DNA from 3 places in the Mesorhizobium sp. M0954 genome. Region 1 is predicted to be linked to each of the others. Evidence: predicted binding sites of a transcription regulator. Region 1 holds the regulator's gene; each other region holds the start of a gene.
What was found. Region 1 encodes PhoB, which activates phosphate uptake and scavenging genes when phosphate is short. Its sites were predicted from a motif close to TGTCATNNANCTGTCAT; they were not measured.
Positions count from the first base shown of each region.

Region 2: phnC (phosphonate ABC transporter ATP-binding protein) is a predicted target of PhoB. The motif match lies at 7,859-7,875, and genes of this name have one in related genera.
Region 3: NKH93_RS15780 (esterase-like activity of phytase family protein) is a predicted target of PhoB. The motif match lies at 4,413-4,429, and genes of this name have one in related genera.

Region 1 covers NZ_JAMYNR010000008.1:25,903-36,354, reverse strand. Annotated here, with positions in the region: gene NKH93_RS12930 (CHASE domain-containing protein) at 1-224, opposite strand, end outside; gene NKH93_RS12925 (ATP-binding cassette domain-containing protein) at 354-1,154, opposite strand; gene NKH93_RS12920 (sugar ABC transporter permease) at 1,170-2,534, opposite strand; gene xylF (D-xylose ABC transporter substrate-binding protein) at 2,676-3,716, opposite strand; gene NKH93_RS12910 (ROK family protein) at 4,002-5,246, shown strand; gene phoB (phosphate regulon transcriptional regulator PhoB) at 5,256-5,945, opposite strand; gene phoU (phosphate signaling complex protein PhoU) at 5,962-6,669, opposite strand; gene pstB (phosphate ABC transporter ATP-binding protein PstB) at 6,702-7,505, opposite strand; gene pstA (phosphate ABC transporter permease PstA) at 7,502-8,353, opposite strand; gene pstC (phosphate ABC transporter permease subunit PstC) at 8,357-9,346, opposite strand; gene pstS (phosphate ABC transporter substrate-binding protein PstS) at 9,406-10,452, opposite strand, start outside.
Region 2 covers NZ_JAMYNR010000001.1:15,025-25,476, reverse strand. Annotated here, with positions in the region: gene NKH93_RS00140 (zinc-binding alcohol dehydrogenase family protein) at 1-220, shown strand, start outside; gene phnF (phosphonate metabolism transcriptional regulator PhnF) at 239-982, opposite strand; gene phnG (phosphonate C-P lyase system protein PhnG) at 1,117-1,578, shown strand; gene phnH (phosphonate C-P lyase system protein PhnH) at 1,578-2,189, shown strand; gene NKH93_RS00120 (carbon-phosphorus lyase complex subunit) at 2,191-3,303, shown strand; gene NKH93_RS00115 (alpha-D-ribose 1-methylphosphonate 5-phosphate C-P-lyase PhnJ) at 3,300-4,211, shown strand; gene phnK (phosphonate C-P lyase system protein PhnK) at 4,208-4,984, shown strand; gene phnL (phosphonate C-P lyase system protein PhnL) at 5,196-5,903, shown strand; partial or broken gene NKH93_RS00100 (DapH/DapD/GlmU-related protein) at 5,900-6,516, shown strand; gene NKH93_RS00095 (DUF1868 domain-containing protein) at 7,068-7,778, shown strand; gene phnC (phosphonate ABC transporter ATP-binding protein) at 7,945-8,811, shown strand; gene phnD (phosphonate ABC transporter substrate-binding protein) at 8,902-9,810, shown strand; gene phnE (phosphonate ABC transporter, permease protein PhnE) at 9,970-10,452, shown strand, end outside.
Region 3 covers NZ_JAMYNR010000010.1:80,015-90,466, forward strand. Annotated here, with positions in the region: gene NKH93_RS15765 (MFS transporter) at 1-227, shown strand, start outside; gene NKH93_RS15770 (MATE family efflux transporter) at 237-1,709, opposite strand; gene NKH93_RS15775 (L,D-transpeptidase) at 1,901-2,686, shown strand; gene NKH93_RS15780 (esterase-like activity of phytase family protein) at 2,833-4,311, opposite strand; gene NKH93_RS15785 (TIM barrel protein) at 4,560-5,549, shown strand; gene NKH93_RS15790 (sugar ABC transporter substrate-binding protein) at 5,591-6,649, shown strand; gene NKH93_RS15795 (sugar ABC transporter ATP-binding protein) at 6,706-8,232, shown strand; gene NKH93_RS15800 (ABC transporter permease) at 8,249-9,226, shown strand; gene NKH93_RS15805 (MurR/RpiR family transcriptional regulator) at 9,223-10,098, shown strand; gene NKH93_RS15810 (ribokinase) at 10,095-10,452, shown strand, end outside.

The DNA of each region.
Region 1 (10,452 bases):
CCCTGCGAGATACCGCCATTGCGTGCGTCGAACAGCGCCCGGGTCGAACGCAGCAGCGACAGGTCCAGGTCGATGCGGCTTTCGATCCGGTTAAGCGCGTCGTCTGCCGTCGCCTCGAATTTAATGCGGGCCGCCTCCTGGGTGGCAAAATAGGCAAAACCCGCCATCGTCAGGCTGATCAGCGCGACGGCGATAAAAGCGACGGTCGGAAAAAGCTTCTTCAATTGCTGATACGTCCCGTGGACGGTTCGGCATCTTTATGGGCAAGTCCTGACGCCAACACAATGGCGAGGCCAAAGCATGGTGACGGCTGGCACATTTTGGCGGCGTGTGATTAGCCGGCTAATTCTCGTTCATGCGGCGATCTTCAGCGCGCCCGGCCCCGGAATGGCGCCGGGTGGGCACTTGCCGAGGATGATCATGCCGAGCACCTCGTCCTGGGTGACGTCGGTTGTGCGCGCCGTTCCGACAACCCGACCGTTCTTCATGACGCAGACACGGTCGGCAAGCTCGAACACGTCGTGAATATCATGGCTGATCAGGAAGATGCCGATGCCGTCGGCCTTGAGCTGCCTGACCAGTTCGCCGACCTGCGCCGTCTCTTGCGGCCCGAGTGCAGCCGTCGGCTCGTCCATGATCAGGATGCGAGCATTGAACAGGATGGCGCGGGCGATCGCCACCGACTGCCGCTGGCCGCCCGAAAGCTTTACCACCGGCTCCTTGAAGCGTTGGAAACGCGGATTGAGCCTGCCCATCACTTTGCGCGCCTCGGCCTCCATGGCGACGTCGTCGAGCGTTCCCCAGCCGGTCATCAGCTCGCGGCCGAGAAACAGGTTGGCGGCCGCATCGACATTGTCGGCCAGCGCCAGCGTCTGGTAGATCGTCTCGATGCCGTACTTCTTGGCGTCGCGGGGATTGGAGATCGAAGCCTCCTCGCCGTTGACCAAAATCTGGCCCGCATCGCGCTTGTAGGCGCCGGACAGGATTTTTATCAACGTCGATTTGCCGGCACCGTTGTGACCGAGCAAAGCCATCACCTCGCCCGGGAAAAGGTCGACAGAGGCATCGTCGACGGCGCGAATGCCGCCGAAAGCGATGGAGATGTTGCGCATGTCGATCAGCGGCGTGCCCGTGGGAGCGGTTTTGTCTGCCATGATCGTTCCTCCTCCCTACACACGTTTGCGATAGACGGTATCGAGCCACACCGCGAGCACCAGCACGGCGCCGACAACGATGCTCTGCAGCGGTGAATCGATGCCGAGCAGCACCATGCCGGACTGCAGCGACTGCATCAAAAGCGCGCCGAGCATGGCGCCGAGCACTGTGCCGGAGCCGCCGGCGAGCGACGTGCCGCCGATCACCGCCGCCGCGATGACCAGCAGCTCGTCCAACGTGCCCAGCGCATTGGTCGACGAGTTCTGCCTGGCTGACGAGATCGCCGCGGCGATCGTCGCCAGCACGCCCATGATCATGAACACCTTCATGGTCACCCAGCGCGTGTTGATACCGGCAAGGTTGGCTGCTTCCGGATTGCCGCCGATGGCGAAGACATAGCGGCCGAAACGGGTACGCTTGGCGATGAAGGTCATGATCAGCCCTACGGCTACAGCCATCAGCACGGGTATGGCGATGCCATGGGCGATGAACAGCCCGCCTTCGGGAACCGTTATATTGTTGGCCGCCGCATATCTGTTCACGATGCCGACCGGCCAAGGATAGGAATTGGCAAGCCATATGGCGCCCATGATGGCAGCGCAGGTGAGGACACCGAGGAACGTCTCGGCCCAGATCGGGCGCAACGGAAAGCGGAACCGCTTGCGCTGCACCCGCCCGTTGAGCAGCATGAACACAACCGCTAGGCACGCGACAATTCCGACGATCCAGCTCCATCGCGCGCCGATCGAACCCGCCGGCCCGCCCCCCATCAGCTGGAAAGTGGCATCAAGCGGCGCAATCGTCTGACCGCTGGCGACCCACCATGCGGCACCCCGCCAGACCAGAAGGCCGCCCAGCGTCACGATGAAGGCCGGCACCTCGAGATAAGCGATGATGTATCCCTGGAACGCTCCGATCAGAAGGCCAAGCGCCAGGCCGATGGCCAGTGCCAGGATCCAGATCCAGGGATTGCCTAATTGCAGACCGATCATTCGCACCAGGAAATGCACCTGCGCAAAGCCCATGACCACGCCGATCAGACCTTCGGCGGAACCGACCGACAGGTCGATATTGCGCATGACGATAACCAGCACCATTCCGGCGGCCATTATGGCCACGGCGGAAGTCTGCACCGACAGGTTCCAGAGATTGCGTGGCGTCAGGAAGGTCCGGCTGTCGAAGTCGAACGGATTGACGCCGAGCCGTACGCTGGAAATGACATGCAGGCCGACCCAGATGACCAGCAGCGCGCCGACCATGCCGAGCATGCGCGTGTCGAGTTCGGTTGCCTTGAGAAATCGGGCAACGATGCCGAGCTCGGATTCCCGTGCCCGGTCTGCCGTGCTGTCGACCGGCGTGTTGGACGTCGTGTCGGTCATGATGTTTCTCCCGCCGGGTTGCCGTCTGCCGCGGATGCCGGAAGCAGCCTAGAAGTTATCCGCCGGAAGCGGAAAAACAACTCTTGTTGAAAAACGCCGCGGCGAGCGGCCGCGGCGTTCGGACTTCTCGGAAACGTCGGCTCAGTTGCAGACTGCAACAGTGCCAGCCGTCACGCCGGCGCAGACCTCTTCTTTCTTGATCCAGCCGGCGTCGATGACGACGTTGAGGTTGTCCTTGGTGATGGCGACCGGGGTCAGGAACAGCGACTTGACGGTATTGCCGCCGGGCGTGGTGAAATCCTTCACGCCGGCAATGTCGGTCATCTGCTTGCCGTCGGCCAGCTGCGAGGCGATCTCGGCGGCATTCTTGCCGAGCTCGCGCGCATCCTTCCACACCGACACGGTCTGTGTGCCGAGCGCGATGCGGTTCAGCGCGGCGTGGTCGCCGTCCTGGCCCGAAACCGGAACCGATCCGGCCAGCCCTTGCGCTGTCAGCGCGGCGACGACGCCGCCGGCAGTGCCGTCATTGGCCGCGACCACGGCATCGACCTTGTTGTCGTTGGCGGTCAGGAACTGTTCCATGTTCTTCTGAGCGTTGGCCGGCAGCCAGCCGTCGGTATAGGCCTCGCCGACATTCTTGATCTTGCCGCTGTCTATTGCCGCCTTCAGCACCTCCATCGAACCGGCAAACAGGAAATCGGCATTCGGATCGGAACCCGAACCCTTGATGAAGACATAGTTGCCTTCCGGCTTCACCTTGAAGACTTCCCGGGCCTGCATGCGGCCGACTTCCTTGTTGTCGAAGGTCAGGTAAAAGACGTCCTTGTTCTCGATCAGCCGGTCGTAGCCGACAACCGGAATACCTTCGTCCAGCGCCTTTTGCACGGCCGGCCCGATGGCCGAGGCGTCCTGCGCCAGGATGATCAGTGCGTTGGCGCCCTGCGAGATCAGGCTCTCGACGTCGGTGAGCTGCTTGCCGGGGTTGGACTGTGCGTCGGCGGAAATATACTTGTCGCCTGCGGCCTCGATGGCCGCCTTCATTGCGGCCTCGTCGGTCTTCCAGCGCTCTTCCTGGAAGTTCGACCAGGAAACGCCGATGACCTTGTCTTTAGCCTGCGCCACCGACGCCAGCGCCAGCGTCATGGCGACACCCGCCAGAATGGCGGTCGTGAATTTCTTCATCATATCCTCCCTGCGCCGCGTACGGCGTGACCAATTGGCTCAAAGACCAGCTTAGAAGCTCTAATTTTTTCGAGCCTCGAAAAAATACTGGCCCGATCTCCGGCTGCTGTCAACATCGATTCTGATGGATTTTGATGACTCTGCGAGTTTTTTCGAGCGTCGGAATAAACGATGACAGCGCCACCTGCATCTGACACTATTTGCCTCATCCGACACTATTTGTCGGACATTACCGACGGCTTCCGGTTCATGAGCGGCCGCGGCAACCGGGAGGAAAGCAAAACAATGTCGGTCGGAATCCGCCATGACGATTTGCGCCGGCGCAACCGGGCGATGGTGATCTCGGCGGTGCGCCGGGCCGGCCAGCCATCGCGTACTGAGATCGCAGCTACCACCGGCCTCAGTCATTCGACCATATCGGCGATTTCTTCCGACCTGATACGGGAAGGCATCCTCGCCGAGAGCAAGCCAAGTGAGCCCGTTTCGTTGAAACGCGGTCGTCCGCAAGTCGGCCTCGCCCTCAACCCGGAAGCGGCGGCGGTGCTGACCGTGGTGTTGTCGCTGAATTTCCTTTCGGCCGCCATTATCGACTATACGGGACAGGTGGTCGCCGAGGAACAGCGCCGGCTGGACACGCTGACTATGCCGCGCGACGAGCTGATCCGTGAATGCATGGCCATCGTCCGGCGCCGGCTGCAGGATCCAGATCTTGACGTCCGCAGTGTCGCCCGCATCGCCCTGGCGATTCAGGGCATTACCGACTCCCCTGCACGCGCCATGCTGTGGTCGCCGATCACGCCGCAGACCGACATCGCCTTTGCCGACATGCTGGAGGACGAATTCGGCATCCCGGCAACGGTGGAGAACGACTGCAACATGATGGCGGTGGCTTTGCGCTGGCGCAATCCGGATCGCTATCGCGACGACTTCATCGCCATCCTGCTTTCGCATGGCATCGGCATGGGGCTGGTGCTGAAGGGCGAACTGTTCACCGGGACGCATTCCTCGGGCGGCGAATTTGGCCACATGATCCATCGTCCGGGCGGCGCGCTCTGCCGTTGCGGGCGGCGCGGCTGCATCGAGGCGTATGCCGGGAACTACGCCATCTGGCGCAACGCCAGGCAGATGAGCGAAGACAGCGAACCGGTCGCCGACGTCAGCGACGCCGACATGCGCGCACTGGCGGCCCGGGCGCGCGAGAAAGATGGGCCGGAACGCGAGGCCTACCGCAAGGCCGGCGAAGCGCTGGGTTTCGGTCTCGGCTCGCTGTTCGCGCTGATCGATCCGGCACCGGTCGCGATGGTCGGCGCCAGTGCCGCCGCCTTCGATCTGATCGAGCCGGCCTTGCGGAAGGCAATCGCCCAGACCGCCGGCGGCCAGCATTCAGGCTCGATCTCCTTCGATACAGAGCCGAACGAATTGCCTCTGATCCGCGAAGGCTGCGCGATGCGGGCGTTAAGCTTCGTCGACCAGGAGATTTTCGCGCCGGGCGCGCAAATGAGGCCCAGCGTCAGAAAGAACGTAGCCTGACCAGGCGGGTCAATCTTCCCTGATCGCATAGCCGGCGCCGCGGATGGTGCGGATGACATCCGGCATCCGGCCGTTGTTGACGGCTTTGCGCAGCCGCCCGACATGCACGTCGACGGTGCGTTCGTCGATGTAGATTGTCTCCCCCCAGACATTATCGAGTAACTGGCTGCGCGAGAAGACACGGCCCGGATGCCGCATCATGAACTCGAGCAGCCGGAATTCGGTCGGCCCGAGCCTGATTTCGCTCTTCTTGCGATAGACCCTGTGCGATTCGCGATCGAGCACGATGTCGCCGACCTTCAGCACGCTGGACAGCACTTCCGGCTTGGCGCGCCGCAGCAGCGCCTTGACCCTGGCCATGAATTCCGGTGTCGAAAACGGCTTGACCAGATAGTCGTCGGCGCCGGTCGAAAGACCGCGCACCCGGTCGCTCTCCTCGCCGCGCGCGGTCAGCATGATGATCGGCAGCCGCTCGGTTTCGGGGCGCACCCGCAACCGACGACAGAGCTCGATGCCGGAAACCGCTGGTATCATCCAGTCGAGCACCAAAAGGTCGGGCACATTCTCCTGCAAACGGATCTCGGCTTCGTCGCCGCGTGTCACCACCTCGACCTGGTAGCCTTCGGATTCGAGATTGTAGCGGAGCAGCACACCCAACGGCTCCTCGTCCTCCACCACCATTATGCGTGGTGCGATCATCGGCTGGGCACCCCCATCATGTCACCGGTGCGGACATTGTCGTTTCGTCCTGCTTCGGACGATTGACCGGCAATTGCTCGCCGGTCAGCACATAATACGCATTTTCGGCGATGTTGGTGACATGGTCGCCGATCCGCTCCAGATTCTTGGCGCAGAACAGCAGGTGCGTGCAAGCGGTGATGTTGCGCGGATCTTCCATCATGTAGGTCAACAGCTCGCGGAACACGGACGTGTATTTAACGTCGATGCGCTCGTCGGCGGCACGAAGCTTGGCCAACGCGGCCGCATCGCCTGCAGCATATTCCTCGATGACACCCTGCACCTGGATGAGAACCAGCTGCGCCATCGCGTCGATGGAATGCGACAGGTCCCGCGGCGTGGCGCTGAGGCCGACCGCACTCACGCGCTTGGCGATATTCTTGGCAAGGTCGCCGATGCGTTCGAGGTCGCCCGCCATGCGGATCGCTCCGACCACATGGCGAAGATCGTGGGCCATCGGCTGGCGTTTGGCGATCAGGGTGATAGCGCGGTCGTCCAGTTCGCGTTGACGCGCATCCATGATGGCGTCGTCGGAAACGACGCGTTGCGCCAGCACGTTGTCGGAATTCAACAGCGCCTTGGTCGCCCCGCCGACCATCGAACCGGCGAGGTCGGCCATGTCGCGGATCAGCTTGCTGATCTGCTCGAGATCCTCGTCGAAAGAAGCGACTGTGTGTTCGCCCATGGTCCTGTCCTCATATGCATGATCGGAACGGCTCAGCCGAAGCGGCCAGTGATGTAGTCCTGCGTGCGCTTCTCGCGGGGCGACGTGAAGATCTTCTCGGTCCGGTCGAACTCGACCAGTTCACCCAGATACATGAAGGCCGTCTGGCGCGACACGCGCGCCGCCTGCTGCATGTTGTGGGTGACGATGACGATCGTGTAGTCGGCTTGCAATTCGTCGATCAGTTCCTCGATCTTGGCAGTCGACAGCGGGTCGAGGGCCGAAGCCGGTTCGTCGAGCAGAATGACTTCCGGCTTCACGGCCACGGTGCGGGCGATACAGAGCCGCTGCTGCTGGCCGCCGGATAGGCTCAAGCCGCTGGCGTTGAGCTTGTCCTTGACCTCGCTCCACAGCGCGGCGCGCTTCAACGCCTGTTCGACGCGGCCGTCCATCTCGGACTTGCCGAGGTTCTCGTAGAGCCTGACGCCGAAGGCGATGTTCTCGTAGATCGACATCGGGAACGGCGTCGGCTTCTGGAACACCATGCCGATCTTGGTCCTGAGGAGGTTGAGATCCTGCGACCGGTCGAGAATGTTCTTGCCGTCGAGCAGCACCTGGCCCTCGGCCGTCTGTTTTGGGTAGAGCTCATAGATGCGGTTGAACACACGCAGCAGCGTCGATTTCCCGCAGCCCGAAGGGCCGATGAAGGCCGTGACGCTGCGCTCGGGCAGCGACAGGCTGATGTCCTTCAGCGCCTTGCTCTGGCCGTAGTAGAAGTTGAGATTCTTGACCTCGATCTTCGTCTTCTCGGTGACCGTTTCGGTCATCGTCATGTCTGGGGACAACATCTGTGTCATCTGTCCTCTCTGCGTCCGGTAAGGCTGCGGGCGAGGATGCTCAAGCCCAGAACCGTCAGGGTGATTATGAGTGCGCCGGTCCACGCCAGTTGCTGCCATTCCTCGTAAGGGCTGAGAGCGAACTGGAAGATGGTCACCGGCAGGCTGGCCATCGGCGCGTTGATATTGCTGCTCCAGAACTGGTTGTTGAGCGCGGTGAAGAGCAGCGGCGCCGTCTCGCCGGAAATGCGTGCTATCGCCAGCAATATGCCGGTGACGATGCCGGACAATGCGGCGCGGTAGGCGACCGAACGGATCACCACCCAGCGTGGCGCGCCGATCGCGGCACCGGCTTCACGCAACGCGTTCGGCACCAGGTTGAGCATGTCTTCAGTGGTGCGCACGACCACCGGAATGACCAGGATGGCAAGCGCAACGGCGCCGGCAATGGCCGAGAAATGTCCCATTGGCCGCACCATCAGCTCATAGACAAACAAGCCTATGATGATCGACGGCGCCGACAACAGGATGTCGTTGATGAAGCGGACGACGGTGGTGATGCGCGAAAAGCGTCCATACTCGGCCATGTAGGTTCCCGCCAGCACGCCGATCGGCGTGCCGACGACAACGGCGATGATCGTCATCAGCAGGCTGCCCGTGATGGCATTGAGCAAGCCGCCGGCCTCGCCCGGTGGTGGCGTCATCTCGGTGAAGACCGCGAGCGAAAGCCCGGCTATGCCCTTATAGACCAACGCGCCGAGAATGAGCGCCAGCCAGGCAAGCCCGATGCCGGCGGCGACGACGCAAAGCGCCATCATCACCGAATTCCTGGCTTTGCGGCGGCTGTGGAGCGATGAGGATGTCGACATCGGTCAGGCTCCCGTACGGGCGTCGATCCGCATCAGCATATAGCGGGCGGCGGCGAGGATCAGGAAGGTGATGACGAAGAGGATCAGGCCGAGCGAAACCAGCGAGGAGGTGTAGAGGTCGCCGTCGGCCTCGGTGAATTCATTGGCGATGGTCGCCGAGATCGTCGTGCCCGGCGCGAACAGGGAGGCACTGATGCGATGTGCGTTGCCGATGACGAAAGTCACCGCCATGGTTTCGCCGAGTGCCCGGCCGAGGCCAAGCATGACGCCGCCCATGATACCGATGCGGGTATAGGGAATGACCACGCGCCGGGTCACTTCCCAGGTCGTGCAACCGATGCCATAGGCCGATTCCTTCAGCACCGCCGGCACCGTATCGAAGACGTCCTTGGTGATCGAGGTGATGAAGGGCAGCACCATGATGGCGAGGATCAGCGCCGAGGTCAGAAGGCCGATGCCGTAAGGAGGGCCGGCGAAAAGGCTGGATAGTCCCGGCACGCCGTGGAAGATGTTGATGATGAAGGGCTGTATCGTCGTCTGCAGGAACGGCGCGAACACGAACAGGCCCCAGATGCCGTAGATGATCGAAGGAATGCCGGCCAACAGCTCGACCGCTATGCCGATAGGACGCCTGAGCGGGCGCGGGCAGAGCTCGGTGAGAAAGATTGCAATGCCGATGCCGATCGGAACCGCGATCAGGATGGCAATGGCCGCCGTCACCAGCGTGCCGTAGATCGGCGCCAGTGCGCCAAATTTTTCCGTAACGGGATTCCAGCTCTCAGTCGTCAGGAAAGAAAAACCGAACGACGACAGCGCCTGCCATGAGCCGGCAAACAGCGAGATGGCGACACCGCCGAGGATGACCAGCACAAGGATTGCGGAAGCGCGGGTGAGTCCGCGGAATATGGCATCTGTGAGCGCGAAGCGCCGCACAGTAGCTTCCCTGGCCCGGGCTGCTGCAGATGATGGCATGGCATCGGAAGCGATGGTCATTGGGTCCTCGCGATTAAAGGCAACAGGGAGGGCGCCATCGACGCCCTCCCTGGAGGAGATTACATAGCCGAGTAGAGCGGCTTGCCGTCGTCGCCGACGACTTCCTTGGCCCACATGGCCTTGACGCTCTCAACCACCTTGTCGGGCATCGGAACGTAGTCCAGCTCGCCGGCCATCTCGTCGCCCTTGTCGTATGCCCAGGCGAAGAATTTGAGCGCTTCGCCGGTGGTCGCGGCATCATCCGGCTTCTTGTAGAGCAGGATCCACGTTGCCGCCGTCATCGGCCAGGACTCGGCGCCCGGCTCGTTGGCGAGGATGACGCCATAGCCCGGCTGCGAGCTCCAGTCGGCATTGGCCGCTGCCGCCGAGAACCCCGCCGCGGTGGGCTCGACCTTCTTGCCGTCCTTGTTGATCATATCGGTGTGGGTGAGCTTGTTCTGCTTGGCGTAGGCATATTCGACATAACCGATCGCGCCGCCGGTCTGGGAGACGTTGTTGGCAACGCCCTCATTGCCCTTGGCGCCGATGCCGACCGGCCATTCCACGGCCTTGTCGACGCCGACCTTTTCTTTCCAGACCGCGCTGACGTCGCCGAGGTAATAGGTGAAGTTGAACGTCGTGCCCGAACCATCGGAACGGTGAACGACCGCGATCGCCTGCGAAGGCAGCTTGACGTCGGGATTGAGCTTCTTGATCGCTTCGTCATCCCAGCTCGTGATCTTGCCGAGGAAGATGTCGGCCAGCGTCGGGCCGTCGAGAACCAACTCGCCCGGCTTGATGCCTTCGAGATTGACGACGGGAACGATGCCGCCCATCACCATCGGGAACTGAGCCAGTCCGGTCGCTTCAAGCTCGTCGCCCTTGAGCGGCGCATCCGAAGCGCCGAAGGTAACGGTCTTGGCCTTGATCTGCTTGATGCCGCCGCCGGAACCGATCGACTGGTAGTTAAGGCCAACGCCGGTGTCTTTCTTGTAGGTGTCGGCCCACTTCGCATAGATCGGGTAGGGGAAGGTGGCGCCGGCGCCGGAGATGTCCGCGGCGAGCGCGGCGGACAGGGTGAGGGTGGTCGTCGCCGCAGCCATTGCAATCGCAACGGCCGCCGAGCG
Region 2 (10,452 bases), on a different contig from region 1:
TTCCGATCCCGAATTCCACAAGCGCGAGATGATGCTGATCGGCAGCCGCAACGCCCTGCGTGCCGATTTCGACCATGTCGCCGCCTCGATCCGCAACGGCGCGCTGCCGCTGGCAAAGCTTGTGACGCACCGCACCACGCTTGGCGAGACGCCGCACGACCTCGCCCGCTGGGCGCATGAGAAGTCTGGCCTGATCAAGGCTGTCATTCAGGTCGGATGATGCCAGGGCTGCCGTATCTCAGAGCGCCGACAATTTGAGCTCGATCCGCTCGGCCGGGAAGCGCGACTCCGAAAACTGTATCGGCTGACCGTCGGGCGTGACGTTGACGGCGACCGTCACCAGCACGATGGCGCCGGGCTGCAGCTCGAGGTCCGCAAGGTCGGCGGCATCGGCATGGCGCGCCGACAGCACGGTCGATTGCCTGAGATAGTCGTCGATGCCGAAACGTGCCAGTGATGCGGTGATCGAACCGGTTTCCGCCATGGCGGCATCGATGCCGGCAAAGCGCCTGGCATCGAACCAGCCGGCCGCGCGGGACACCGGCATTCCATCGGCTTCGCCGCGCGTTTCCAGGCGTATCACATCGGCCCCCGTCGCAAGGCCTAAGCCCTCTGCGACACGACGGTCGGCCGGCTCGATCGATGACGCGAGCAAGGTGATATGCCGCTCGGACGCCTGTCCTTGCAATCCCTCGGAAAAGCGGGTGCGGGCGCCGATCGGATAAGACAGCCGGTTGCGCGACAGCACGAAGGTGCCGCGCCCCTGCTCCGCCCTGAGCACACCCTCCTGCACCAGCGCTGCGATAGCGCTACGCACCGTGTGGCGGTTGACGCCATAGCGTCCGGCCAACGCGATCTCCGGCGGCAGCGCGGCATTCTCGGGAAAATCGCCGGCGGCGATCGAATGCAGGATCTGGTCGGCGATCTGTCGCCACAGCGCGACACCGCTGCGCCGCTCGATGCGGTTGGCTTGTCCGATCATCTCCCGCCCCAATTCTTTGCGCCGATCTTTTGGCCCGTGTCACGTGCCCGTCATGGACACGCGCTAGATAACGAGTATAATTTGTATAGTTGTCTATATCAATAGACAAATTCACGCAAACGAGGAGTACGGCCATGCGAGGACGGGAAGCGCGAGAGCGGGCCGAGCGCAAGGCCGTGATGACGACGCTGGCGCAATCGGCCGGCGACGACATCGTCCGCCTCTGGGACGAAGCCGGCCTGCCTTGCGAAGCGGAACTTCTGCGTGGCCCCGAAACCGGCCTGGTTACGGTACGCGGCCGCATCGGCGGCGGCGGCGCGCCCTTCAATGTCGGCGAGGCGACGGTCACCCGTGCCACGGTGCGGCTTGCGTCCGGCCATGTCGGCCACTGCTACGCGCTCGGCCGCGACAAGCAGAAGGCAAGGCTGGCGGCAATCGCCGATGCGCTGTGGCAGGACCCGGCCCACCGCAATGAGGTCGAGATCAGGATCGTTGCGCCATTGCAGGCGGCACTGGCCAAGGCGCGTGAACAGCGCCGCGCCGAGACGGCGGCGACCAAGGTCGATTTCTTCACCATGGTGCGCGGAGAAGACTGATGAATATCGCCACTCAATCCATTGAAGGCGGCTTCGCCGATCCGGTATTCAACGCGCAGACCGTATTCCGTGCCGTGATGGACGCGATGGCGCGGCCAGGCAGTGTGCAGCCGCTGCCGGCCCTCGCCCACCCCCCGGTGCCGCTGTCGGCCACCGCCGGCGCCGTTGCGCTGGCGCTGTGCGATAACGACACGCCGCTCTGGCTCGACCACGCCTTGCAGGCTTCAGCGACGGTGAAATCCTGGCTTGGCTTTCATACCGGCGCGCCGCTGGCCAACACCCCGGCCGACGCGCATTTCGCGCTGATCGCCACGCCGGCCGAGATGATGGCGCTCGACGGGTTTTCGCAAGGCACCCGGGATTATCCCGATCGCTCCACGACGCTGATCCTCGAGGTCAGCGATCTTGTCTCCGGCGCTGCGCTGCTGCTCGAAGGCCCGGGCATCGAGACGACGGCGACGATCGCGCCGGCGCAAATGCCGCGCCATTTCGTCGAGCAATGGAAGCAGAACAAGCAGCGTTTTCCGCGTGGCGTCGACATCATCCTCGCCACGTCCGAAGCAATTGCCTGCCTGCCGCGCACGACGCGCATCAAGACGATGGAGGCATAGCATGTATGTCGCGGTAAAGGGTGGCGAAGCGGCCATTCGCAACGCCCACAAACTGCTCGCCGACCGCCGGCGCGGCGACCGCTCGGTGCCCGCACTTCGCCTCGACCAGATCGTCGAGCAGCTGGCGCTCGGCGTCGACCGGGTGATGAGCGAAGGTTCGCTCTACGACCGGGAATTGGCGGCACTCGCCATCGTCCAGGCGCGCGGCGACATGATCGAGGCGATCTTCCTGGTTCGCGCCTATCGCACCACGCTGCCGCGTTTCGGCTACACAAGGGCGATCGACACCGGCACGATGCTGGTCGAGCGACGGCTGTCGGCCACCTACAAGGACCTGCCCGGCGGGCAGCTGCTCGGCCCGACTTTCGACTACACCCACCGCCTGCTCGATCCCGAGCTCGCCGCCGGCGGCGATGTCGCCGAACCGGAGCAGCGCGCAGGCAAGGCGGAAGCCATGCCGCGCGTCTCGGCCATCCTCGCCCGCGAAGGCCTGATCGAGCCCGACGGCGACCTGCCTGGGGATCATACCCCCGGCGACATCACCCGCGAGCCGCTCGAATTCCCGATGGCGCGCGACATCCGCCTGCAGGCGCTGTCGCGCGGCGACGAGGGGTTTCTGCTGGCGCTCGGCTATTCCACCCAGCGCGGCTACGCGCGCAACCATCCCTTCGTCGGCGAGGTTCGCATCGGCGAGGTCGAACTGGAACTGGACGTGCCGGAACTGCCCTTTGCCGTGCCGCTCGGCAGCATCCGCGTCACCGAATGCCAGATGGTCAACCAGTTCAAGGGCTCGGCCAAGGCGCCGCCGCAATTCACCCGCGGCTATGGCCTCGTCTTCGGCCAGAGCGAGCGCAAGGCCATGGCCATGGCGCTATGCGACCGCGCGCTGCGCGCCTCGGAGTTGGGTGAGGATGTCATCGCCGCAGCGCAGGACGAGGAGTTCGTCATCTCGCATTCCGACAATGTCCAGGCGACCGGCTTCGTCGAGCATCTGAAGCTGCCGCATTATGTCGACTTCCAGGCCGAGCTCGACCTCGTGCGCCGCATGCGCGCCGAGCATGATGCCCGCGAAAATGCCGGCAAGGCCGAAGAAAAGAGGCAGGCAGCGGAATGAGTGCACAACCAGCGGACATCGCCACCTACAACTTCGCCTATCTTGACGAACAGACCAAGCGGATGATCCGTCGGGCGATCCTCAAGGGCATCGCCATTCCTGGCTATCAGGTGCCGTTCGCCTCGCGCGAAATGCCGATGCCCTATGGTTGGGGCACCGGCGGCGTGCAGGTCACCGCTTCGATCATTGGCCCGGACGATGTGCTCAAGGTCATCGACCAGGGCGCCGACGACACCACCAATGCGGTTTCGATCCGCGCCTTCTTCAAGAAGGTCGCCAATGTCGCCGTCACCACCGAGACGGCCAAGGCGACCATCATCCAGACGCGCCACCGCATTCCCGAATATCCGCTGAGTGCCGGCCAGGTGCTGGTCTATCAGGTGCCCATCCCCGAACCGCTGCGCTTCCTCGAACCACGCGAGACGGAGACGCGCAAGATGCATGCGCTGGAGGAATACGGTCTGATGCATGTAAAACTCTACGAAGACATCGCCAGGCATGGCCGCATCGCCACCACCTACGCCTACCCGGTCAAGGTTGAGGGCCGCTATGTGATGGATCCCTCGCCGACGCCGAAATTCGACAATCCGAAGATGCACCGTTCGCCGGCTTTGCAATTGTTCGGCGCCGGCCGCGAAAAGCGCATCTACGCGCTGCCGCCCTTCACCGATGTGGTCAGCCTCGATTTCGAGGACCATCCGTTCGAGGTGCAGACCTTCGACCAGCCCTGCGCGCTGTGCGCGGCCGAGAACGTCTATCTCGACGAGGTCATCCTCGACGACCATGGCGGCCACATGTTCGTCTGCTCCGATACCGATCATTGCGAGAGGCGGCGCGCGGAAGGCGGCCGCGGCCATCTCGCGCCCGAGACCCATCTTGCCCCAGGAAAAACGGAGCCGGCGCAATGATCGACGAACCGCTGCTGCGCGTTTCGGCACTGTCCAAATTCTACGGCTCGCGCGTCGGCTGCGAGAACGTCACTTTTGACCTCTGGCCGGGCGAAGTGCTGGCGGTGGTCGGCGAATCCGGTTCCGGCAAGACGACTTTGCTCAACTGCCTGTCAACTCGACTGCTGCCCAGCTCCGGCACCGCCAGCTACCGGATGCGCGACGGCCAGTTTCGCGAACTCTACCGCATGAGCGAGGCCGAGCGCCGCTTCCTGATGCGCACCGATTGGGGTTTTGTCCATCAGAACCCGGCCGACGGGCTGCGCATGACGGTGTCGGCCGGCGCCAATGTCGGCGAGCGGCTGATGGCGGTCGGCGACCGTCACTATGGCAGGATCCGCGCAACGGCGGTCGACTGGTTGTCTCGTGTCGAGATCGACGAAGACCGCATCGACGACGAGCCGCGCGCCTTTTCCGGAGGCATGCGCCAGCGCCTGCAGATCGCCCGCAACCTCGTCACCGGGCCGCGGCTGGTGTTCATGGACGAGCCAACCGGCGGCCTCGACGTCTCGGTGCAGGCGCGCCTGCTCGATCTGTTGCGCGGCCTGGTCACCGATCTCGGCCTGGCCGCCATCGTCGTCACCCACGATCTCGCCGTGGCGCGGCTGTTGTCGCAGCGCATGATGGTGATGAAGGACGGCCGCGTCGTCGAAAGCGGCCTCACCGACCGCGTCCTCGACGATCCGCGCGCGCCTTATACCCAGTTGCTTGTCTCCTCGATCCTGCAGGTGTGACGATGATTGCTCCGGCGTACCCCCCTCTGGCCTGCCGGCCATCTCCCCCTCAAGGGGGGAGATCAGCAGCTTTTATGTCCCGCCCGTTCTGCGACACAGGAGAATGGCGAAACCGAATGCGACAGCCAATCTCCCCCCCTGAGGGGGAGATGGCCGGCAGGCCAGAGGGGGGTGTTGGCCCGCAGACGAATGACGATTGGAGAACCCTCTGATGACAACCCCGCTCGTTGTCTCCGATGTCGCGAAGAGCTTCACCATGCATCTGCGCGACGGCATCAAACTGCCTGTCGTCGCCGGCGTGTCGTTCTCGATCAGGAGCGGCGAATGCGCCGTGCTCGGCGGCCCTTCCGGCGCCGGCAAGAGCTCGATCCTGAAAATGCTCTACGGAAATTATGCCGCCGATGAAGGCCAGATCATCGTCCAGCACGAGGGCGGGCTCATCGATCTCGCCTCGGCCAGCCCGCGCACCGTGCTTGCCGTGCGCCGGCTTACCATCGGCTATGTCAGCCAGTTCCTGCGCACCGTGCCGCGTGTCTCTGCGCTCGATGTCGTGGCCGAACCGCTGGTCGAGCGCGGCGAGGAGCGCGAGGTCGCGCACGGCAAGGCACGCGCCTTGCTGGCGCAGCTCAACCTGCCGGAGAAGCTCTGGGCGCTGCCGCCGGCGACGTTCTCCGGCGGTGAACAGCAGCGCGTCAACATCGCGCGCGGCTTCATCACCGAGCATCCGATCCTGCTGCTCGACGAGCCGACCGCTTCGCTCGATGCCAGGAACCGCGACGTGGTGATTGCGCTGGTCGCGGCCAAGAAGGCGGCCGGCGTTGCCCTGCTTGGTATCTTCCACGACCACGACGTGCGCGAGGCGGTGGCCGACCGCGTCATCGACGTGACAGCTTTTGCCGCCGGGAAAATTGCCGCATGACAAGAAAGCTGTCGGAAACGCCGCTGGTCCACGAGACGGCGCAAGTCGAGAACTCGACGCTCGGCCGCTGGACCGAGATCGCCGAGCGCTGCCGGGTGTCGGAAAGCACGCTCGGCGACTATTCCTACATGATGCAGGACTGTGGCGTCTGGTGCGTGACGATCGGCAAATTCGCCAACATCGCCGCCAGCGTGCGCATCAACGCCACCAACCATCCGACCTAGCGGCCGACGCTGCACCATTTCACCTATCGCGCCTCGGATTATTGGGACGACGCGAGCACGAGAGCGAATTCTTCGCCAAGCGCCGCGCCAAACGCGTCACCATCGGCCACGACACCTGGCTCGGCCACGGCTCGACCATCCTGCCCGGCGTCACCGTCGGCCATGGCGCGGCGGTCGGTGCCGGCGCGGTGGTGTCGAAGGACGTCGCGCCCTACACCGTCGTCGCCGGCGTACCGGCCAAGCCGATCCGCGAACGCTTCGACCGCCGCACCGCGGAGCGCTACCAGGCGCTCGCCTGGTGGGACTGGGACCATGCAAGGCTGCGCGCCGCGCTCGACGATTTCCGCGAGCTGGAGGCCAATCAGTTTTTGGAGAAGCATGGGGGTTGACGCCCTGAATAAGTCAGCCGCTCAGGCAAATGTCCAAAATAATAGAAAGAAATCCTAACGTAATAAGAATAGCAACACCAGTCTGATTTAACCTGATAAGTTCTATAAATTTTTTGTCATAACCAATATCTATAAGCGATTTGGTTTTTTCCTCAACTTTATTTGCAAAATTTATCGTAACTAGAACGATTAAAAAAATGAGAATCATTAGAATAATGGCCGCGTCACGCCCATTTCCATAATTGTACAAGTATCCAGATATTGGATGGTTCAAGCTACCAACCCGATATATGGACGTCAAAACCAGGGCCACTGTGAAACTCATCGCAGCGACTACCCCTGCAGCATACAGTCGCAACCACTGGCGCCAACGTAGCAATTAGGAAGCCTCTCTTTGATACGAGTTTGAATCTTTATTTCAATCTTGATGATGTGGAAACCCCGGCAGCATCACTTGGCGAATCATGCCTTTGATATTCTACTTCTTGGCACGGTTTTCATGTCCCTGACACATCGTCGGGGCAGGACGCGGCCTTCCTTTGGAGATCGCAATGCCTGTTTCAGTCAGACCTTCGCTCGCCGGATTCTTTGCCGGCTCGAACCCGACCCCTCCGGTGCATCTCGGCAGGCGCTACGACACCTCTGGTAATTTTCTCAACGAGCCCGGCAACACGGTCGTCTGCCATCTCGTCAACGGCTCGGCTTCGGAAGCGGTGATCATCGACGTGCGTGAGCGCATGCGCGCCATGCCTGATGCCGACGGGCTGGCCTTCACGCCCGTCTCCAGCCTGCACATGACGCTGTTCCAGGGCATCATCGAATACCGCCGCCGGCTTCCCTATTGGCCGGAGGATGTGCCGCTCGACACCAGCATCGACGACATGACCCGCCTCTATCAGGAACGCCTGAACGGCTTCGAAGGCTACGGCGCCTTCAAGATCAAGGTCGTCGATGTCGTGCCGACGGGCTTGACCGTTGCCGGCGCAACCGATGAGGACGTGCATATCCTGCGCGCATGGCGCGATGCCTTGTCGGCGCCTTTCGGATACCGGCATCCCGACCACGACACTTACGTCTTCCACATCACGTTCGCCTACCAGATCCGGCGTCTGGCGGACGAAGGGGCGTCCGAGTGGCAAGATCTGTTCGACGATTGCCTCTCGCTGTTTGCCCGCCAGGCTCCGGTGATCGAGCTGCGGCCACCTGCCTTTTGCCGCTTCAGGGACATGGAGCATTTCGAGGAGTTGCTGATCCTCGGCTGATCCCATCCAAGCCGCCCGGACGGCAGCGGTTTGGGTCAACTCGCCTTCGCGCCAAACGCGCCTGTGGGCAGTAACAAAACTGACATCAATCCGACACCGCAGGTTCATGCCGTTGCGCTAGCGAGGGTTAACAGACCTTCAACCGCGACTGGACTGGAACTTACCCATGTCAGCAACGCCAGAAATGTCAGCAACGCTCGAAATTCGCGGCGTCACCCGCCGGTTCGGCAAGAACACCGCTGTCAGCAATGTCGACATCTCGATTCCGCACGGTCAGATGGTCGGCATCATCGGTCGCTCCGGCGCCGGCAAATCGACGCTTCTGCGCATGATCAACCGCCTCATCGATCCGAGCCAAGGATCGATTTTTTTTGACGGCGCCGAAATTTCCCGGCTGCGCGGCTCGCCGCTCCGACGCTGGCAGCGCGACTGCGCCATGATCTTCCAGCAGTTCAACCTGGTGCCGCGCCTCGATGTGCTGACCAATGTGCTGCTCGGCCGGCTCAATCACCGTTCGACCGTGTCCAACCTATTTAGCATGTTCTCCCGCGGTGAATGCGCCGAGGCGGTTGCAGCCCTCGAGCGCCTCGACATCGCCCGCACCGCCCTGCAGCCGGCCGGCACGCTTTCCGGCGGCCAGCAGCAGCGCGTTGCGATTGCGCGCGCCATGATGCAGCAGCCGAAGGTGTTGCTGGCGGATGAGCCGATTGCCTCGCTCGATCCGCTCAACGCCAAGGTGGTGATGGATTCGCTGCAGGACATCAATTTGCGCGAGGGCATCACCGTCATCACAAATCTGCATACGCTGGATACGGCCCGCACCTACTGCAACCGCATCATCGGCATAGCCGCCGGCAAGGTCGTCTTCGACGGCCCGCCTGAAGCCCTCAACCGCGAGGCCGTGCGCATGGTCTACGGCGCCGACAGCAATGGCGGCGAAATCTCCGAGGCCATCACCTCCACCAGTGTCGCCATCAAACAGAAAATCGCTGCATCCGCCGGACCGCTCGAGCCCGCATTCCCGGGATATTGAGAACGACCTGATCGCCCGCCCGCGTCAAAGGCACCTGTCAAAAAATTCGAACGCTACCGGCGCGAGGCCGAGACCAACAGGAGAGAGATAATGTTCAGGAAGATGGTTTTTGGCGCCGTTTCATTGCTCGCCATCGCGGCAAGCGCCGCTCACGCCCAGGATATCAAGGAATTCCGCATCGGCATCCTTGGCGGTGAAAACGAAGCGGACCGGCTGCGCAACTTTCAGTGCCTCGCCGATCACCTGAAGTCCGAATTCGGCTTCGAGAAGGTCTCGCTGTTCCCGGCCGCCGACTATGACGGCGTTATCCAGGGCCTGCTCGGCGGCACGCTCGATTTCGCAGAGCTTGGCGCGTCGGGCTATGCCAGCGTCTACCTCAAGGATCCGAACGCCGTGACCCCGATCCTCACCACCCAGCAGACCGACGGCGCGACCGGCTATTATTCGATCGGCCTGGCGCTGAAGTCGTCCGGCATCACCGACATCAAGTCGGCCAAGGGCAAGAAGCTCGGCTATGCCGACCCGGATTCGACCTCCGGCTACCTGATCCCGCTGACCCAGATCCCGAAGGACACCGGCGCTTCGAACGAAACCTTCTTCGCCTCGACCCAGTTCAATGGCGGCCACGAGAACAACCTTCTCGCGGTTCGCGACGGCAAGGTCGATGTTGCGATTGACGACTCCTCGGGCATCGGCGACTTCAAGAACGGCTACACCTCCGGCACCTTCCACAAGGAAGTCGCCAAGGGCGCCGTGGACCCCAACGATTTCGTTGAAGTCTGGCGCTCCGGCTTGATCCCGAACGGCCCGCTGGTCGTGCGCACCGCACTCGGCGGCGACATGAGCGCCAAGCTCGCCAACTTCTTCACCGGCCTGCCGGCCAAGGACAAGCCTTGCTTCGAGGCCATCGAAGGCGGCGATTTCACCGGCTATGTTCCGGTGAAGCCGGACTTCTACAGCGTCATCGTCGAAGCCCGCAAAGCCGCGATCGGCGGCTGACGACAATTTCGAAAAGGACGGCGTCCATTAGAGCGACGTGCGTCCACTTGGACGCACAAAGTACGCTCTAACACTTAGATGCCGCATCGTGCTTTCCGAAAGTCGACTTTCGGGCCGATGCGGTCGCCGCCCTTTTTGTGTGTCCGCTCGTGACCCCGTATGACCTTCGCCGCTACAATTCGTTCAGACGCGGTCCGGCAGGCAGCAGACGCCTGGCGACGCCAGACGTCCTTGCGACGGTTCTACACGGCGCTCGGCATCGGCTCACTGCTTGTCGCCATGTGCACAGCCATGTGGTTCGCCGACGAGGCCAATGCCGGACATTTCTTCGATCGGCTGCCGCACATACTGGATTTCCTTAGTTGGCTTGTTCCCAAGGACTGGAACGACGTCTGGCGGGCGCTGTTCGACATCGCATCGCCGCATGACAAGGGCAGCCAAGAGTTCAACTTCCCGCTTGGCCGCGTCTATCTCTGGGGCGGCTTTTATCTACCCGAATATTTCGAGCTGATGCTCACCACGCTTAACGTGGCGCTGGTTTCCACTTTCATCGGCTTTGTCTTTGCGGTGCCCTTTTCCTTCATCGCCGCGCGCAACTTGACGCCCAGTCCGATGCTCAGGCTCGTCGTAAAGCGCTTCATG
Region 3 (10,452 bases), on a different contig from region 1:
ATCGCGGCGGCTTGCAAGTGGTGAACGAGATCGCGCCGGCGGACCGGCGCGCCGAAGTCGTCTCGGCCTTCTTCATCTGCTGTTTTTGCGGCAACGCGCTGCCGGTCATCGGCATCGGCGTTCTGTCGACGGTGGCAGGTGCGACCGCGGCAAGCGTGGCCTTTGCCGGCATGATTGTCGTCTTTTCCCTGGTCGCTCTCGGGTTTGGCGCGAAATACGCGCGCTGAGCCGACCTTTCAGCCGTTCGGTGTCTCGGGCGAAAGGTGCGCGCGCTGGCGCGGTACGCCGAGGCCGGTATCCGGCGGTTCGCCGGCAGCCGGCCGGCTCTCGATCATGTGCAGGCTGCGCCAGCGGCCGAAGCGATAATAGGCCGCGGCCAGCACGAGCGAGGTTATAGAGCCAGCCGGAAAGCTCCACCACAGAGCTTCCTCGCCGATCACGCTTCGGAAGAAATAGGCGAAGCTGGTGCGCACCAGCAGCACCGAGATCACCAGGATGATCAGCGGCGGCATCACCGCGCCGGTGGCACGCACGGTGGCGAAGAGCACGATGGTGATGCCGAACAGGATGAAGGACCACGACGCGATCTTGTTGATGTGAGTGGCGATGTCGATTGCTGCACTGTCGCTGCCAAGGAAGAGGCTGAGCACCGCGCGATCGAATACGAACAGCAGCGCGACGAGCATCCCGGTGAGCACAAGGTTGAAGCCGACGCCGGAGGTGGCGATGCGTCCAATCCGGTCCCAGCGCCTGGCGCCGACATTTTGCGCCGCCATGGACGACACCGCGGCGCCGATGGCGAGCGCCGGCATCTGGATATAGGTCCAGAGCTGTGCGGCTATGCCGTAGGCAGCTGCAACCTGCGAGCCGTACGAGTTGACCATGCCCATCACCGTCAGCGCCGCGGCCGAAACGACGATCATCTGCAGGCCCATCGGCACGCCCTTGAAGACGACGATGCGCAGCAGCGCCGGGTCCGGCCGCAGCAGAGCGAGATTAGGGCCGGCCAGCCGCAGCGGGTGCTTGCGCGCATAGAGCACAATCAGGATGGCAACCACGCTTACCGTCTGGCCGATCAGCGTCGAGGTGGCCGAGCCGGCGATGCCGAGTTCGGGGAACGGGCCGATGCCGAGGATGAGCAACGGGTTCAAAACGACGTCGAGCATGACGGCCAGCGCCATGAACAGGAAAGGCGTGCGCGAATCGCCGGCGCCGCGCAGCACCGTCATGACGAAGGACAGCAGGTTCATCATCGGCACGGCGAGGAAGATGATGCGCAGATAGGAGCGCGCCAGCGGCAACGCGTCGGCCGGCGTGCCGAGCGCATCGAGGATCGCATCGACCCAGATCCAGCCGCAGACCGCGAACACCACCGAGACGAGGAAGAAGAAGGTGGCGCTGGTTCCGACGATGCGCCGGGCTTCGGGCAGGTCACGAGCGCCGACGGATTGTGCGACCAGGATGGTCGCCGCCATGCCGATGCCGAAGACGGTGCCGAGGATGAGAAACAGCACGAGGTTGGCATTGGACGTGGCGGTCAGCGCCGCTTCACCGAGGAAACGGCCGACCCACACGGCATTTATCGAGCCGTTGAGCGACTGCAGCACATTGGAGCCGAGCACCGGCAGGGCAAACAGCAACAGGGTGCGCGGGATAGGCCCACTGGTGAGGTCGCCGGTCTGCCGGCGCGGGGGCATGTTGTCGTCCATGGCAGGCAACTCGGCGAAGGCTTGTCTGAGTCCGCAATGATTGCCGATTTAACGGGAGAGGTCGATGCGGCGCTGTAAATTCCGCCTGGCGTGCCTTGATCTAAGCATTTCTCAACCTTCCGGAATCGTATATTGATCCCGCACGCGTGGGGCCGCATTTTCCTGGATCTCATGGGTAGGCCGGGGGGCTCATGTCCGATATTCCGTTGTTTTTTGAGCGCCTGAACCGGCGCGCCTTTCTTGGTGCATCCGCTCTGGGCGCGGCCTCCGTGGCTCTTTCGTCGTGCACTACGACGGACGTGGCGGCGCCGGTGCCCGCGGCACCAAGCGATCCGGCTTTCGGCGATGCCGCAAGCATGTATGCCGCGCGCATGGACGAGGGCTATCAGCTGCCGGCAATCCCGGTAGCCAAGGTCGATCCGAAATTCGTGCGGCAAATCGTGGCCGACCCGACTGGAGAAAAACCCGGCACGATCGTCGTCGATACTTCCGAGCACTTCCTCTATCTGGTGCGCGACGGCGGCAAGGCAATTCGCTATGGCGTCAGCCTCGGCAAGGCCGGTTTCGGATGGACCGGCAGCGCCGTGGTACAGGCGAGGAAGAAGTGGCCGGTCTGGACGCCGCCGCCGGAAATGATCCAACGCCGGCCGGAACTGGCGAAATACAAGGACGGCATGCCGCCCGGCCCGCAGAGCCCGCTTGGTGCCCGCGCGCTGTATCTCTTCCGTGACGGCAAGGACACGATGTATAGGCTGCACGGCACGCCGGAGTGGGATTCCATTGGGAAGAACGCTTCCTCCGGCTGTGTGCGCTTCATGAATCAGGACATTATCGACCTCTACAGCCGCGTCGACGGCGTCGCGCCGGTCTTCGTGCGCCCGAACCTGTCGGCCGCCGGGAAGATCGCCGCCGTGTCGAACAGGACGGCCGAGCCGATCGATGCCGGCGTGCCAAAGGACGCGGAGATGTTGAGGTAAGTGCCTTCGACTGGATCGTCAGTCGCAGGTTTTTGCAACGCACCAGGACACCGTCCTTGCGCGGGCGAGCCGCAACTGAAGGTACAACCGCTCAATCGCGCCAGCTCAGGCGGACGCGTTCGGCGCGTCCGCCTGTATGGGTGCCGCTACTTCTTGGCGAGGCCTGGGAGCGTGACCTGATAGACCAGGAACATGGTGTCGACATCGGCGCCATCCTCGGCCTTGTAGGCCGCGCCGACCTGGAAGCCGTCCTGCGTGAGGAAATCATTGTCATTGGCGACGAACAGGAAATAGTCGTCGGGCAGCTTTGGATCGAGGACGCTCACCACCGACATCGCCTCCCATTTCTCCGAAAGGTTGTTGCGGTCGTTGGGCGCGCCATTGTGCAGCCCGAAGCGGCCGAGCTCGGTCTTGTCGTTGATGTCGATGAGCGGCGTCAGCTTGGCCGGCGTCACCGATGGATCGAGCTCACCCTTGGGCGCCAGCGGCTTGTCCTTGTCGAATTCTGTGCCGGCGACATCGGTTGCCGCAGACACATCGACGACGCTGATCTCGCGGTGGAGCGAGGTGTCGCCCTTCAGCCCCTGGCCATTGCCGCTGTCGCGCGCCAGCATCAGGAAGGTCTTGTCCGACAGCGCCACGATTTCGCTCTGCGCGGCGATCTTGGTTTTGCCCTTGGCATCGGTGAACACCGGCAGCGGCACGACATATTCATGCGCGAGCTTGAGCTGGCCGGGATCCGAGGCATCGTAGACCAGCGCGCGCGTGTTCTGACGCGTCGAGGCGGAATCGCCGCCATCCTGCCTTGGGGCCGACTGCAGCACGGCAATCAGGAACTTCCCGTCCGGCGTCAGCGCCATGCCTTCGAGGCCCTGGTTGTTCTGACGGCCGGTTTCGGGATCCTTCGGATCCGGGTCTGCCGCGCCAAGTCCCGGATTGTTGGAAGCAAAGTTTGGCGTCTCGTGACGCATCGGGACAAGCGCCGCCGGCGGCTGCGTTGCCGACATCAGACGCCCATCGGCGGAGAAGCGGTAGATGTTCGGACCGTATTCGTCCGAGATGAACATCGTGCCGTCGGGCAGCCGTGCGATCGCTTCGTTATCGAGCGCGAGCTTGCCGTTGGCTTCGGGCAGGATCGGCATGTCGTCGGTCGCGGCACGCACGCCGTTGAGCGGATCGAGGCCGGTTGCGTCGGCGCCCTTGTCGTCGGTCAAAAGCATGGTGTCGGCAAGCGTCGCCGTGAGGCCCGATTGTTCCTGGCCGGTGGCCGGTGCCGCACCCGGCGCGATCGGCGCGAACTCGAGGGCGATCGTGTTGAGGCGCGGACGGTAATCGGTGGTGCCGACGACATTGTAGCCGCGATCCGGCAGCAGCCACAGCGAGCCCTTATAGCCATCGGCGCCATGCGTCCAGCCGGCAGCGTCGATCGACATACCCGAGCCCGAGCCAAACGTCTCGCCGAACTTGTCCTTCTGGCTGGCCGGGATGCGGCCGACACCGACCAGGCCCTTGTTGACGAAGCCGACGCCGCCGACGGTCGCGGCGTTTTCAGCCAAGGCCGGGGTCAAGGCGGTGAACATCGCCAGCGCGACGGCGAGGGACGCGGTTCGGTGCAGGTTTTTCATGGATATCCTCTTTTGAGACAAAGCTGCCGGGATATGAAAAAGCGCCGCGTGGCATCGAGGATGCCGCGAAAGCCTTCGGAGAAGCGATCTAGGACGCGAACATGATACTTGCGTGACAGTGCCGCGCTTGCTTGTCCCCCATGGTCGCAACTGGCCTGGGTATGGCGAATTCGTCGTCGCCGAGCGAGCAATTAGCAACTTTACAAATAATCGTTCTAATGTAAAGTTATGACAATGGAAGGTCCCCGATGACTGCCTATCGTTTCGCCACCCGCCTCAATTCCTTTGCCTCGCGGCCACAGTCCGAGTGGCCCGATCTTGTCGGCAAACCGTCCATGCTGCAAATGGCGGCACGTGCGGCGAAGGTTGCGGAGTTGACCGATCTCGACCTCAACTTCCCCGACCATGTCGATGAAAAGCCTGCGGAAATAGCGCGCAAACTCGGCGATATCGGGCTTTCCATCAATGGTTTCGCCATGCGCTACTATTCCAATCCGGCTTTCAAGCTCGGCGCCTTCACCAACCCGGATCCTGCCATTCGCCGCGAAGCCATCGACCTGACCAAGGCCGGCATCGACGCCACCCGCGAGGCGGGCGCCAGCCTGATGACCTTGTGGCTCGGGCAGGATGGCTTCGACTATGCCTTCCAGGTGGACTACGCAGCGCTCTGGCAACACGAAATCGATGGCATTCGTGAAGTTGCGGCGCATGATCCGGGCTGCCAAATCAGCCTTGAATACAAACCCAACGAGCCGCGCTCCTACAGCCTGATGCCAGATGCGGCGACTACATTGCTGGCGATCCGCGAGATCGGCCTGCCAAATCTCGGCGTGACGCTCGATTTCGCCCATGTGCTCTATGCCGACGAGCAGCCGGCCTTTGCCGCAGCACTCGTGGCGCGACACAGCAAGCTGCTCGGCGTGCATCTCAACGACGGCTACGCCAAGCGCGACGACGGCCTGATGGTCGGGGCCGTGCATACGCTGCAGACGATCGAGCTGCTCAGGCAGATCCGTCGAGACGGCTATGCCGGCGCCATCTACTTCGACACGTTCCCCGACATGACCGGGCTCGACCCGGTCCACGAATGCGAAGTCAACATCGCGACTGTCAAGCGCATGCTGCGCTTCGTCGATCGGCTGGAAAAGGACAATCGCCTGTCCACTGCCGTCGACCGTCAGGACGCGGTCGCCTCGCAGGCCATCATCCAGGAAGCCATGCTCGGGCCGGACAGCTGAGGCCGGCGGCATAGACCGTTTTTCAACAAGGGAGGAAGATCATGAAATTTCTACTTGCCACCGCTGCCGCTGCCCTGATGGCGCTGTCCATCGGCTCGGCTTTTTCCGCGGACCTCGCGCCGCTCAATTCCGACACCGAGAAGGATCGCATCGACTGGTCGCAGCTCGAGGCCAAGTTCGGGGCCTTCCCCAAGCTGCCCGAGGGCACCAAGGCGGGTGCGGTCTCCAAGACGCTGACCAACGAATACTGGCGCTCGCTGGGAGAGGGCTACAAGTCGTTCGGCGACCGCACCGGCGTGCCCGTGGTCTACCAGGCGGCGCAGAGCGAGGGCGACCAGCTCGGCCAGCTCACCATCGCCGAAGGCCTGGTCACGCAAGGCTACAACGTGCTGCTCGTTTCGCCGCAGACCGACTCCAACCTGCAGCCGATCATGGAACAGGCCAAGGCAGCCAATGTGCCGGTGGTCAACGTTAACGACGCGGTCATCCCGCAGGCTGAGCACTATGTCGGCAATGTCCAGCGCGACAACGGCGTGCGCGTCGCCAAATGGTTCATCAAGAACCGGCCGGACGGCGGCAAGGTCGCCATCGTCGAAGGCCAGGCCGGCGTCTACGCCGCCGTCCAGCGCACCGACGGTTTCAAGACAACGATCACCGAGGCCGGCAAGTTCGACGTCGTCGCCAGCGTCCCCGGTAACTGGGATCGCCAGACCTCCTACGACGCGGCCACCAACATCCTGCAGCAGCACCCCGACCTGATCGGCTTCTATGCCAACAATGACGGCATGGCGCTGGGCATCGTCGAGGCGGTCAAGGCTGCCGGGCTGCAGGACAAGGTTGCGGTCTTCGGCACCGACGGCATCTCCGACGCCTATGCCTCGATCCGCGCCGGCGAGCTGACCGGCACCGTCGATTCGTTCCCGGTGCTGACCGGCGAGGTGGCGCTGGAATCGGCGCTGCGGCTGGTGGCCGGGCAGAAGCTGCCGCGCGTCGTTGCCACGCCGCAGGCGCTGATCACCAAGGACAATGCCGACCGTTACTCCGGCGGCGGCGATGCCGTGCGCAAGGCGCTGCTCGAGGACGCGGCAGCGGGCCAGTAGAGCAGGGCCGGCAGGTGCCGGCCTTGGGTCGGCACCTTGCCTGGAGAACCGAAGCAATGTCAGCGCGGCTGCAATTCGAGGGCATTTCCAAAGAGTTTCCGGCTGTGCGGGCGCTGAGCGAAGTGTCGTTTTCGGTCGGCGCCGGCGAGATCCATGGCCTGCTCGGTGAAAACGGCGCCGGCAAATCGACGCTGCTGCGCATATTGTCAGGCGTCTACCGGCCGACGGCGGGAAGCGTGCTGATCGACGGCAAACCGGTGACGCTGAACAGCCCGGTCGCGGCGCGCGCCGCCGGCGTGGCGATGATCCATCAGGAATTACAGCAGGTGCCACGCCTCAGCGTCGCCCAGAACATGTTCCTCGGCCATCCGTTGAGGCGCGGCGGCGTCTTCGTCGCACGGCGCGAGCAGGAGAGCCGCGCTGCGGAAGCGTTGGCCGCCATCGACCCGACCATCGATCCGGCAGCCCCGCTTGGCAGCCTGAAGGTGGCGCAGCGGCAGATCGTCGAGATCGCGCGGGCGCTGCTCGACCGCGCCAGGATCGTGGCGATGGACGAGCCGACGTCGAGCCTCACGCCGAGCGAGTTCGAACGGCTGGCGGAAGTCATTGCCGGTCTGGCACGCGACGGTGTCGCGGTCGTCTATGTCTCGCACAAGCTGGACGAGGCGTTCGGCATCTGCCAGCGCGCAACCATCATGCGCGATGGCGTTGTGGTCGAAACCGTCGATCTCGCAAAGGTGTCGGAAAAGGCCGTCGTTTCGATGATGGTCGGCCGCGAGCTTGCCCAGGAACAACACCGCTCGCATGCTTCCCCCGAGATCAGGCTGAGCGTGCGTGGCCTCGCCTCGGCAACCAAGGTCCGTGACGTTTCGTTCGACCTGCATCACGGCGAGGTGTTGGGCATTGCCGGCCTGGTCGGGTCCGGCCGCACCGAACTGCTGCGGCTGCTGGCCGGCGCCGACCGGGCCTCATCAGGCGCAATAGAGATCGACGGCAAGGCGGTAAAGCTTTCCAGTCCGCGCGACGCCATCGCGGCCGGCATCGGCCTGGTGCCGGAGGAGCGCAAGCGCGAAGGCATCGTGCCGTTGCGGTCGATCTCCAGCAACATGGCGCTGGCCTCGATGGGCGTGTTCGCGCCGCGCGGCGTCATCGATCACAAAAGGCTGAAACGGGTCGCGGCCGAGAAGATGAAGCGGGTCAATCTCAGGCCGTTCCTGCTCGACCGGCCGATCCGCCTGTTCAGCGGCGGCAACCAGCAGAAAGCGATCATCGGCCGCTGGCTGGCGGCGGGAACGCGGATCCTTCTGTTCGACGAGCCGACGCGCGGCATCGATGTCGGCGCCAAGGCGGAGATCTACCACCTGATCGAGGAACTCGCCGCCGAAGGCCATTCGGTAATCGTCGTGTCGTCCGAACTCCCCGAGGTGATCCGGCTCGCCGACCGCGTGCTGGTCATGCGCGACGGCACGGTCGCCGCCGAACTGGGCCGCGCAAGTCTCAGCGAACAGGCGATCGCCGCGTACGCCATACCCCAAACGGAGATTGAGGCCGGCAAGGCGCAAGGCCATCGGGCCGGTGCATAACAGACAGGACCAGCGGATGACCGATATAACTCAACACACAGCAGCGCGCCCAAGGGCAGATTTCCTGCACCGGTTTTCCGTGCGCGACGCCGGCACGCTGATCGGCCTGGTGGTGATCCTCGCCGTCTTCGGGGCGCTGGTCCCCGGCTTCTTTGCCGAGCGTAACCTGATCAACATCCTGCAGCAATCGAGCATCAATGCCTGCCTGGCGTTGGGCATGACGCTGGTCATCATCTCGGGCGGCATCGACCTGTCCGTCGGGCCGACGGCAGCCCTTTCGGCGGTCATCTCGGCCTCGATGCTGGTTGCCGGTGTGCCGTTTCCGCTGGCCATCGCCGCCGGCTTCGCCATCGGCCTCGCCTGCGGACTGCTCAACGGCGTGCTGGTTGCCTATGTCGGGCTGCAGCCCTTCATCGTCACGCTGGGAACGCTCAGCACCTACCGGGCGCTGGCGCTGATCTATACCGGCGGCAATCCGGTGCTTGGCCTGCCTGCCGGCTTCCGTGCCATCTTCAACGGCTCGCTGTTCGGATTGCCGTTGGCGGTCATCATCGTGGCCGTGGTCGCGCTGATTGCCTGGATCATCCTCAAGAAGACACCGTTTGGCGAATATCTGCTCGCCGTCGGCGGCAATGAGGAAGCGGCCTACATAGCCGGCGTGCCGATCGCCCGCACCAAGATCGCCGCCTATATGATCTCGGGCCTGCTGGCAGCGCTTGCAGCGCAGATCCTGATCGGCCGGCTGGGTGCCGCCGAACCCATTCTGGGCAATCTCTGGGAGCTCGACGCCATAGCAGCGGCGGCGATTGGCGGTGCCTCGCTGATGGGCGGCAAGGGCAGCGTCGTCGGCACCATCCTGGGTGCCGTCATTCTTGGCAGCATGCGCAACGGCCTGACGCTGATGAACGTGCAGTCCTTCTATCAGCTCCTGGCAACTGGCCTTATAATCCTCGCCGCGATGCTTATCGATCGCGTGACGAGGGGACGTGGATGACCTTGACCGGGCTGGACCTGAAAGCAGTAGGACCGCGCATTCGCATGATGATGCCGCATCTGACGCCGCTCGAGGCGAAGGTGGTTGAAACCGTATTCGGACGGCGCGGCTTCGACGAGACCATACAGCTCAAGCAGATCGCCGAGGAGGCCGGTGTGTCGGAGGCGATGGTGGTCAAGATCGCCAAGAAGCTGGGTTTTTCCGGCTATCGCGACTTTCGCACGGCGGTCTATGAATACAGTCGCCTGCCGACCGCCGAGATGCATCAGGAGCTGTCGGTGGACGACAGTTCGGCCGAGATCGTGCAGAAGGTGTTCCGCACCTCCATCCAGGCGCTGGAGGAGACGCTCGCCATCCTCGACATGGACGATTTCGACCGTGCCGCCGATCTGCTTTACCGCGCCAGGAACCGCGATTTCTACGGCGTCGGCGGTTCGGCGCAGATCGCACGCGACGTCTCGCACAAATTCCTGCGCATCGGCATCCGCACCTCTGTCTACGACGATTCGCACATGATGCTGATGTCGGCCTCGCTGCTCGGCGCCGACGACATTGCTGTCGGCTTCTCGCATTCCGGCAACACGAGCGCCGTCATCGACGCCATCCAACTTGCGCGCAAAAGCGGCGCGCGTACGCTGGCCATCACCAACTATGACAACTCGCCATTGGCAGCCGTCGCCGACATCGTGCTTTGCTCGACCGCGCAAGGCTCGCCGTTGATGGGTGAGAACGCAGCGGCCCGCATTGCCCAGCTCAACATTCTCGACGCGCTGTTCGTCGCGGTCGCGCAACGCGACTACCAGGCGGCGGAGCGCAATCTCGGCCGCACCATGTCTGCGGTGACGTCGAAACGGAAAGACAAGGGCACATGACGGCTTCCCCGCCGCTGGTGACCGTATTCGGCAGCCTGCATTACGATATCATGGTCGAAGCCCCCGATCGCCCGCGCAAGGGCGAAACGGTCACCGGCCATGCCTGGCATCCGAAATGCGGCGGCAAGGGCGGCAACCAGGCGGTGTCGGCAGCGCGGGCCGGCGTGCATGCGGCGATGATCGGAGCTGTCGGCGACGATGATTTCGGCCGCGCGCTTCTCGACAATCTTGATCGCAACGGCGTCGACCAGCGCTTCGTGGGAGTGGCTTCGGGCGCCGGCTCGGGCATGAGCGTAGCGATTTTCGACGACAGCGGCGACTATGGCGCGGTGATCGTCTCGGGCAGCAATCTCA